DNA from 2 places in the Paraburkholderia flava genome. Region 1 is predicted to be linked to the other one. Evidence: riboswitches for the same ligand, from Rfam matches in the RefSeq annotation. Region 1 holds a riboswitch; the other holds the start of a gene.

Region 1 (4,718 bases):
CACCGGGTACGCGGTCTTGTCCGCGCGTAGCGTGACGGTGTACGTGGCCATCACGTCGGGGCGATCGAGGAAATACGTGATGCGCCGGAAGCCCTCGGCCTCGCACTGCGTGAAAAAGTTGCCGCTCGATACGTAGAGGCCGGACAGCGTCGTGTTCTCAGCGGGATTGCACGCGCTGACGAGCGTGAGTTCGAACGCGTCGGGCACGTTGTCGACCGACAGACCGTGCTCGTGCGGACGCACAGCGGTGTACGGCGCGCCGTCGAGCGTCGCGCCGACGAACTCCAGTTGCTCGCCCATCAGTTCGAAGTGGGCGGCACGGGTGCCACGGGTAGCGTCCGGATTACGGCGCACACGCATCGTGCTGCGGACGATCGTGCGTTCGGGGACGAGATCGAATTCGAGCGCGACGGTATCGATCAGGAAAGCGGGCGGCGCGTAGTCGGCGCGGTGGATCACGACGGGAGTTGCGGTATCGGCCATGGTCTCGGATGAGAGAGGGGGATTTGGAGCCGGTTCGCGGGGTACGCGAACCGGACATGTCGGCCCATTGTACAAAGGCTCGACGGTTCCTGCGGGGCGAACTTTTTACCGCCTCGCGCAGTCAGCGTATTATCGGCCCGCCGCGCGACGCGTGGCTTACGACAGCAATACGAGGACGACCATGAAGCTCGATCGATGGACCCGCCACGCCGCACTGACGCTGGCGGCACTGAGCGTACTGTTTTCCGGCTGCACGACCTACGTGGCGAGCCGCGTGACCGCATTCTCCGACTGGAACGGCAGCGACGCGACGCGGACCTATGCGTTCACGCGCACGGCAGAGCAGCAGAATAATCTCGAGCAGGGCACCTACGAGCGGATCGTCGCCGACGAACTCGCGAGCGATGCTTTCCGCCGCGTCGATCCGGCTGCGGCCCGCTATCTGGTCGGACTCACGTATTCGACGCACGCCGACACGATGACGATCGCGCAGCCGGTCTACTACAACCCGTGGCCGGGTCCTTACTGGGGCCGTCCGTTCGATCCGTGGGGGCCGTTCGGGCCACCGTTCCCGGCGGGCTACGTGAATCAGACCTATCCGGTGTCGGTGCACACGCTCGGCATCCGGATCACCGAGCGCATGACCGGCAAGGAGGTCTACAACGTGACGGCGCGCACCGGTGGTGATGATCCGTCTTTGGTCGGCGCGATGCCGTACCTCGCGCGCAGCGCGCTCGCCGACTTCCCGCTCGCGAACGGCACAGTGCGCATGGTCAAGATTCCGCTCGATAAAAACGGTGGGCGGCCGAACGAAATGTCCGGTGCGCCGGCTGCCGCGGCGCCTGCGGCAGCGTCCGCACCGAAGGTCGTGCAGTAGGTTTTTCTTTTGCCAGTCTTGCGTGTGCAGCCGGCGTGAACGGCTGTACAAAAAGAACGGCCTCGCAGGGTGAACCTGCGAGGCCGTTCTTTTTTGCGGTGTCTGAGAATCTGTGAGGACGTCTTTATACGTGGTGCAGCGGGGACAGCGTTAAAGCGTTAGAGACCGACACCCATGATCGCGAGGGCGCCGAGCACGACGAACATCACGGCCGCGATGCCGTGCACAAGCTTCGTCGGCAGGCGATGCGCGAAGCGGTCGCCGAGCAGGATCGCCGGCACGTTCGCGATCATCATCCCGAGCGTCGTGCCCGCGACCACGCCGAAGAAGTCGTGGAAGCGCGCCGCGAGCGCGACCGTCGCGAGCTGCGTCTTGTCGCCCATCTCGGCGAGGAAGAACGTGACCACGGTTGCGCCGAACACGCCGAGCCGGGTGCGCGTCGCTTTCGCTTCTTCGTCGTCGAGCTTGTCGGGCACGAGTATCCATAACCCCATCCCGATGAACGATGCAGCGAGCGCCCAGCGCATGATGGTCGGCGTGACGAGCGAACCGAGCCACGCACCGAGCGCGCCGGCGCCTGCGTGATTGACCATCGTCGCGACGAGTACGCCGAGAATGATCGGTAGCGGTTTGCGATAGCGGGCCGCGAGGACGAGCGACAGCAGTTGCGTCTTGTCGCCGATTTCGGCAAGCGCGACTGCGCCTGTTGAGATCAGAAAGGCTTGTTCCACGTGTGATTGTCTTCCGGGCCGAGATGAGTGCGAGCGACGATCCACGACGCACCGGGCCCTGTGACGGCGGTCATGGATCATCGGTCTCGCCAGGCCCGAGGCTGCGTCTGCCATGGCCGTGAGGCCAAGTTTGTTGACAGACGCCCCCGCGAATCGCGTGCCGTGCGCCCGGTGAAGCAGATGGCGCTGACGCGTTGCGGGGCGGCTACTCCCCAATGAAGGGCGGAGTATAGCACGCGGTTTTTGTCGTATCGGTACGAAGCCGGTGAGCCGCGCAGTGTGTCCGGAAGAGGTTTCGCACTGCACCGGATAGCGGAGTTTTACGCGTGATTGTCGGGTCTCTGAAAGCTTTGGGTGGGGGAAATTGCCAGGTCTTTTGCAATGGCCGCAAGAGGTTCTTTGTTAAGTGTTCACGTTGCTTTGACATTTCGTCGCGCTGACGACACGAATGCATACCTACACGTTTATTGAAGCTGATTTACTGCGGGATATTCAGTATGATTCCGCGCATACGGGGTACATAAAGTAAGTGCGAGAAAGTGCGACACGCTGGACGTGCTGCCTAAATAAACAGGGCAATGTGCCGTTAATTCGCTGAACCATAGAAAAAGACTGGATCGACTCCGGAAGCAATTGTCCCGCGAGCGTTGCGCCCTTAAGGCGTGCATCGCGAAGGGCACGCTCCGTCAGGCACCAGCAGCCAACCTAAGCGTGAACCGATATGCCCGATCTGCACTGGACTATTCCGGTTGCCCGCTGGTCTTCCTGGCCCGTCGCCGCAGCCGCAGCGCCCGATATCGGCTTTATCGAGCCGATGGTCCGGCGTCGTCTGAGCACTCTGTCACGTATCGCACTGAAGGTCGCGCATGATTGTGTGGCGCAATATCCCGAAGTCCGCGTCGTCTTTGCGTCTCGCCACGGCGAGTTGCGGCGCACCACCGATATTCTCGAATCCATCACGACCGGCGAACCCGTATCGCCGACTGCCTTTAGTCTGTCCGTGCTGAACGCGATGTCCGGCGTATTCGGTATTGCGCGCGGCGATCGCTCGCCTGCGAATGCGGTGTCGGCGGGTGCTGAAACGCTCGGATACGCGTTACTCGAAGCCCATGCGCAATATGCGGCGGATCCGTCAGGGCCTGTGCTGCTCGTCTACGCCGACGAACCCGCCGACGCAGTCTACGGTCCCGTCGACGACGAAGTGCAGGGCGGTGCGATCGCGGTGCTGCTCGATGCCGTTCCTGCAGACCAACCTCCGGCACAACTCGAATGCACGGTCGTCACGAACACGACTGAAATCGCATCCGCCGCTGCCACGCTCACATCCTTCGCGACCCAAGGCGAGGCGGTACTGCACTGCCTGTCGCAGCGCGAACCGGCCGCATGGCGCAGCGCACGTTCGACGTGGCAATGGCACTGGCGCGGAGCCGCAGCATGACGACGCGTATCGGCTACTACTGGCGACTGTTCGCGACAGGGCTGAGCTTCATCGTATTCGGCCTGTGCGGTCTCGCGTTTTCGCTGCTGGTGTTTCCGCTCGTGTGGCTGTGGCCGCACCGCGCGTCACGGCAGCGTGTCGTCACGCTCACGATCCATCATTTTTTTCGCGCGCTTGTCGCCGCGTTGCAGAAGATCGGTGTGATGGAGCTCGACGTGCGCGGCGCCGAGGCGTTGCGCACGCGCGGGCCGGCCATCGTCGTCGCGAATCACCCCACTTACCTCGACGTGGTCGTGTTGCTGTCGCTCACGCCCGCCGCGTGCTGTGTCGTGAAAAACGCGCATTGGGGCAACCCGTGTTTCTGGGGTATCGTGCGGGCAGCCGAATACGTGAGCAACGCCGACCCTGTCGAACTCGTCGAAGCCGGCTCGCGACAACTCGCGGCGGGCTACACGATGATCGTCTTTCCGGAGGGCACGCGCAGCCCCGCGCCGAACCGCATGCACGTGTTCTCGCGCGGCTTCGCCCACATGGCGCTGAAAGTGGATGCGCCGATCCTGCCGGTCCTGATGGACTGCGATCCCCCGGCGTTTACGCGGCAGATGCGCTGGTACGACGTGCCGCCGCGTCCGTTCCGGATGCGCGTGAATGTGCTCGAGCCACTTGGCGTCGAACAGTTCGCGGCCGACGACACCTCGCCTGCACTCGCCGCGCGCACCGTGACGCGCGCGGTCGAAGCTCACATTACCCGGCATCTGTTCGACTATGGATTCTTTAAAACTGGAAATTAAGCAGCTTCTGATCGAGGCGCTCGATCTCGAAGATCTGAGCCCCGCGGACATCGACGACGATGCGCCGCTGTTCGACACCGACGGTGTCGGCCTCGATTCGATAGACGCACTGGAGATCGGCATCGTGCTGCGCAAGAAGTATCAGCTGACCATCGCAGCGAACGACGAGCGCACGCGGGAGCATTTCCGTTCGATCAACACACTTGCGGCACTGATCGCCAGCCAGCGCGATACGGGCCATGCAATGAACGAAACCGCCACGAAAGGGGAATGAATCGTGACCGATGCAGAGATTCTTGATCGCATCCGCGCCATCTTCAAGGAGAACTTCGCGATCGAGCCGGAGCGCGTGACGCCCGAGGCTCACCTGTTCGAAGAACTCGATCTCGACAGCATCG
Region 2 (4,718 bases), on a different contig from region 1:
CGTCGAGTCGCGCGGCAAGTTCTACGAGCAGACCGGCGCGTTCCGCGACATGGTGCCGAACCATCTGTTCCAGCTGCTCGGCATGGTCGCGATGGAGCCGCCGAATTCGTTCGACGCCGAGAACGTGCGCGACAAGAAGGCCGAGATTTTCGATGCGATGAAGCCGCTGCATCCGGACGACGTCGTCTTCGGCCAGTACGAAAAAGGACCGGCGGGCGCGGGATATCGCGAGGAACCGGACGTCGCGAAAGACAGCTCGACGGAGACCTACGCGGCTGCGCGTGTATTCATCGACAACTGGCGCTGGGCCGGCGTGCCGTTCTATCTGCGCACCGGCAAGCGGCTGGCCACACGCCGCACGGAAATCGCCGTGCAGTTGAAGCCCGTACCGTTCCGTCTGTTCCGCGACACGCCCGTCGATGCGCTGACGCCGAACGTGATGACGCTGCGGATCGATCCCGCGCACGGCACGACGTTCGATTTCAACGTGAAGGTGCCCGGCCCGGTGATGCAGATCGGCGCGGTGCAATCGACTTTCGATTATTCGAACTTCTTCGCGGAACGCGCGAACGTCGGTTACGAGACGCTGCTGTACGACTGCATGCTCGGCGACGAGACGCTGTTCCAGCGCGCGGATAGCATTGAGGCGACGTGGGCCGCCGTCGAGGACGTGCTGCATCCGAAGGGCGGCGCGGTGCAGGTGCACGGCTATCCGGCGGGCAGCGAAGGACCGAAGGAAAGCGACGCGCTGCTTGCGCGCGATGGGCGGGCATGGCGGCCGCTGGTGCAGGAGCCTGCTGCGAAGAAGCAGGATTCGAAGTGATAAACCGGTTAGACGACCGACTTCACACGAACGACCTTAAAGGGGACCTGGCGTGACGACTCGCAAGACAACGACCACTCGAAAAACCGTGCGCAAGACCGCTTCCACTTCCGGTGCGAAGGGGCGCACAACGGCGACTAAAACCGTTCACGCGTCGAAGACCGCGAAGACCACTCGCGCTGCCGCAAAGAAAGCCTCGCCCGCACGCGGCCGCAAGGCGGAACACATCCTCGCCGTCGACGTCGGCGGCACGGGGTTGAAGGCCGCGATCATCGATTCGCAGGGCAAGATGCTGACTGAGCGCGTGCGCGTCGCGACGCCGCATCCGTGCACGCCGGGGCAACTCGTCGATGCGCTGGTCGCGCTCGTGCAACCGATCATCGCCGCGTTCCCGCCGACGCAGATTTCGATCGGCTTCCCCGGCTTCGTGCGCAACAACCGCGTGCTGACGGCGCCGAACATCGGCGTCGACGGCTGGCACGACATTCCGCTTGCGTCCGCGTTTGCCGCGCGCCTGGGCGATCTGCCGGTGCGGATGATCAACGATGCGGAGATGCAGGGCTTCGCCGCGATCGAAGGCGACGGGATCGAGTTCGTGCTGACGCTCGGCACCGGTGTCGGCACGGCGATTTTTCGCGACGGCGAACTGATGCCGCACCTGGAGCTTGCGCATCATCCGGTCAGCAAGGGGCGTGCGTACGATCAGTACATCGGCGATGCGGCGCGCAAGAAGGCCGGCGTCAAGCGCTGGAATCACCGCGTCGAGAAGGTCATCGCGATTCTTTCGTCGCTCGTGAATTACGACAAGCTGTGGATCGGCGGCGGCAATGCGACGCGGATCACGTTCAAGCTGCCGCCGAACGTTGCGGTCGTGTCGAACGATGCGGGTATCGAGGGCGGCGCGAAGCTGTGGCATCCGCGTTCGCTGCGTGAGACGCGGCAGTTGCCGGATGCGAACCGCCGCTCCGGCGCGTTCGCTCATCCGAAGGCCGGAAAGGCGTGACGTCGACCTACCGCTAGCTCGACAACCTTTCGATCAACGCCATCGCCGCAGACGGATTGCTCGCTTTGTAGCCGCTGATCACGTACAGGTACACGTCGCGTGCGGTTTCCTTCGCGGGCGACTTGCCGAAGGTTTCGAGCCCTTCCGGCGTGCCGCCTGCTGCCCACGTGCGGGCACGGGCGGCCCATTGATCGAGCGCGCCCTTGTCGTAGCCGTGCGGGTGCGCTTCGTCGGTGCCCATGATCCGCGCGTAGACGAACGGCGCGGTGGCGTCGGCGATCTGCGGATACTTCGAATCGCCGGCCATCACGATCGCGACGCCGTACTTGCGCGCGAGCGCGACGAACGCATCGCACTGGAAGCTCTCGTGCCGCACTTCTACCGCGTGACGCAGCGTGAGTCCGTCGGCGCGCTTCGGCAGCAGGTCCAGAAAAGCGCAGAAGTCTTCTTCATCGAACTGCTTGGTCGGCGCGAACTGCCAGTTCACTGCGCCGAGCCGGTCGCGTAGTTCGAGCACGCCGCTCGAAAAGAACCGCTCGACCGATTCGCCCGATTCGGCGAGCACCCGTCGATGCGTCGCGAAGCGCGGCGCCTTCAGCGAGAACACGAAACCGTCCGGCGTTTCGTCGCGCCACTTCGCGAACGTCTCCGGCTTTTGCGAACCGTAGAACGTTCCGTTGATCTCGATCGACGTGAGCTTGCGGCTCGCGTATTCGAGTTCGCGTTTCTGTGTGAGACCTTCGGGATAAAACGTGCCGCCGCGCCACGGCTCGAACGTCCAGCCGCCGATGCCCGTCAGGATCCGGGCCTTTTTCGTTGCCATGAATGCCGCCTCCGTGTCCGTCGATGCGCTCGATGTGCGCTACGCCGGACAAGTGTAGCGAATGCGGCGCGCGCGAGCATGACCGCATCGCGTAGCGCGCAATGACACAGCAAGCGAAGGCTGTACGACGCACGCGTATCGCGAACCTACGACGCCTACGCGAAAATCTTCAGATGCTCGGCAAGAATAGTGCCGCCGATGCCGATCAGCACGACACCGCCGGCCAGTTCCGCGCGCCTCCCGGCGACATGACCGAGCACACGGCCCAACAGCACGCCAATCGTGACCATCAACGCAGTGGCGAGACCGATCGCCGCAGCAGTCGAATAGATGTTGACGTCGACGAACGCGAGGCCCGCGCCGACCGCCATTGCATCGATGCTGGTGGCGAAGCCGGTTAACGCGAGTAGCCAGAACGAGTGCGTCGCTGGCTTCTCCTCTTCGATCTCTTTCGCGGCAAAGCTGTTGAACACCATGCGGCCGCCCAGGATAAGCAGCAACGTGAACGCGATCCAGTGATCCCACGCGGACACGTATTGCGCGGCGGCCCTGCCGAGAAACCATCCGGCCAGCGGAGTCAGTGCTTCGATGACGCCGAAGATCAAGCCTGTTTTGAGGGCTTCGCTCCAGCGGGGACGATGAAGCGTCGTGCCCTTGCCGATTGCCGCGGCAAAGGCATCGGTCGACATGGCAAACGCGAGGAACAGAGTGGCAACGGGATTCATGAGAGGAGCGCTCAAGGTCGGGCGGAAAACCGCGACACACCATCGCGCCCGACCGGTCGCGTGGTATGTCGATGGTCTTGCCAACCTGACGGCTACCTGCACCACGGTCTGGGCGACCGAGAATGTTGATGCAGGCGCTTCTGGGTAGAAGCCGGCTACTCCCCAAGGACAGACGCGAGCATATCACGTCAGAAAGGCTTTTGTAATAACCCCGGGACTCCGCCGTGATTGCGCTATTCCGGCTGCCCCCGCTCGCGCAGCAGATCCGCGAGACTGCGCGGCGCCGGCACCAGTGGCGCGCGGTGGCGAGTCCAACCCATCTGCCGCGACGGCGTGAGCGCACGCAGCCGTGTCGCGGCCCAGCGGAACAGCCGGTACACGCGCGGATGCGCGAACGCGCCGCTCCAGAAACGCCACACGATATGCTCGCGTCGACTGAAGTTCGCGCCCTGGCCGCGCAGCGGATGCGCGACCGTTTCGTCGGGTGAGCGGTTCGCTTCGGTGCGCAGCCGGATCAGCAGCTTCGGAATCGGAATGCGCACCGGACACACCTCGCCGCATGCGCCGCACAAACTCGATGCGGTCGGCAGATCGGCGGTCGCATCGAGGCCGAGCAGATGTGGCGAAATGATCTTGCCGATCGGGCCGGGATACGTCGTGCCGTACGCGTGACCGCCGATCCGCGTATAGACCGGACAGTGATTCATGCACGCGCCGCAGCGGATGCATTGCAGCGTCGCGCGCAATTGCGTGTCCGCGTAGGCCTGCGTGCGACCGTTGTCGAGCAGCACGATGTGCATCTCGCGCGGACCGTCGAGTTCGCCTGCGCGGCGCGGTCCCGAGATCAGGTTGAAGTACGTGGTGATCGCCTGGCCGGTCGCGGAGCGTGTGAGCAGGCTCGACAGCGGCACGATGTGTTCGAGCTTCGCGACGACCTTCTCCATCCCCATGATCGCGATGTGCACGTCGGGCACGGTGGTCGACAGGCGGCCATTGCCTTCGTTTTCGACGAGCCACAGCGTGCCCGTGTCGGCGGCGGCGAAGTTCACGCCGGACAAGCCGATGTCCGCATCGACGAACGCGTGACGCAGTGCGCGCCGGCCGGTCTGGATCAGCTCGTCGACATCTTCGGTGTACGGCGTGTCGGGGATGTGTTCTTCGAACAGCGTGGCGATGTCGCCGCGCGTTTTGTGGATCGCGGGCATCACGATGTGCGACGGCTTCTCGCCGGCCAGCTGCACGATGTACTCGCCCATGTCCGACTCGATGCACTCGATGCCGCGTTCGCCGAGATAGTGATTCAGCTCGATCTCTTCGCTCGCCATCGACTTGCCCTTGATCACG

Evidence for each region. Region 1 has a riboswitch for manganese ahead of E1748_RS14040 (TMEM165/GDT1 family protein). Riboswitches for the same ligand answer to the same signal wherever they lie in the genome.
Region 2: another riboswitch for manganese. It lies ahead of mntP (manganese efflux pump MntP); the one in region 1 lies ahead of E1748_RS14040 (TMEM165/GDT1 family protein).

Annotation. Positions count from the first base shown of each region.
Region 1 is NZ_SMRO01000002.1:594,154-598,871, forward strand. Features, by position in the region: gene pepN (aminopeptidase N) at 1-483, opposite strand, end outside; gene E1748_RS14035 (DUF4136 domain-containing protein) at 665-1,360, shown strand; gene E1748_RS14040 (TMEM165/GDT1 family protein) at 1,519-2,091, opposite strand; yybP-ykoY riboswitch at 2,130-2,317, opposite strand; gene E1748_RS14045 (beta-ketoacyl synthase chain length factor) at 2,813-3,529, shown strand; gene E1748_RS14050 (lysophospholipid acyltransferase family protein) at 3,526-4,320, shown strand; gene E1748_RS14055 (phosphopantetheine-binding protein) at 4,295-4,594, shown strand; gene E1748_RS14060 (acyl carrier protein) at 4,598-4,718, shown strand, end outside.
Region 2 is NZ_SMRO01000001.1:1,775,370-1,780,087, forward strand. Features, by position in the region: gene zwf (glucose-6-phosphate dehydrogenase) at 1-823, shown strand, start outside; gene E1748_RS07920 (ROK family protein) at 1,050-1,826, shown strand; gene E1748_RS07925 (DUF72 domain-containing protein) at 1,840-2,649, opposite strand; gene mntP (manganese efflux pump MntP) at 2,805-3,374, opposite strand; yybP-ykoY riboswitch at 3,380-3,550, opposite strand; gene E1748_RS07935 (LutB/LldF family L-lactate oxidation iron-sulfur protein) at 3,608-4,718, opposite strand, start outside.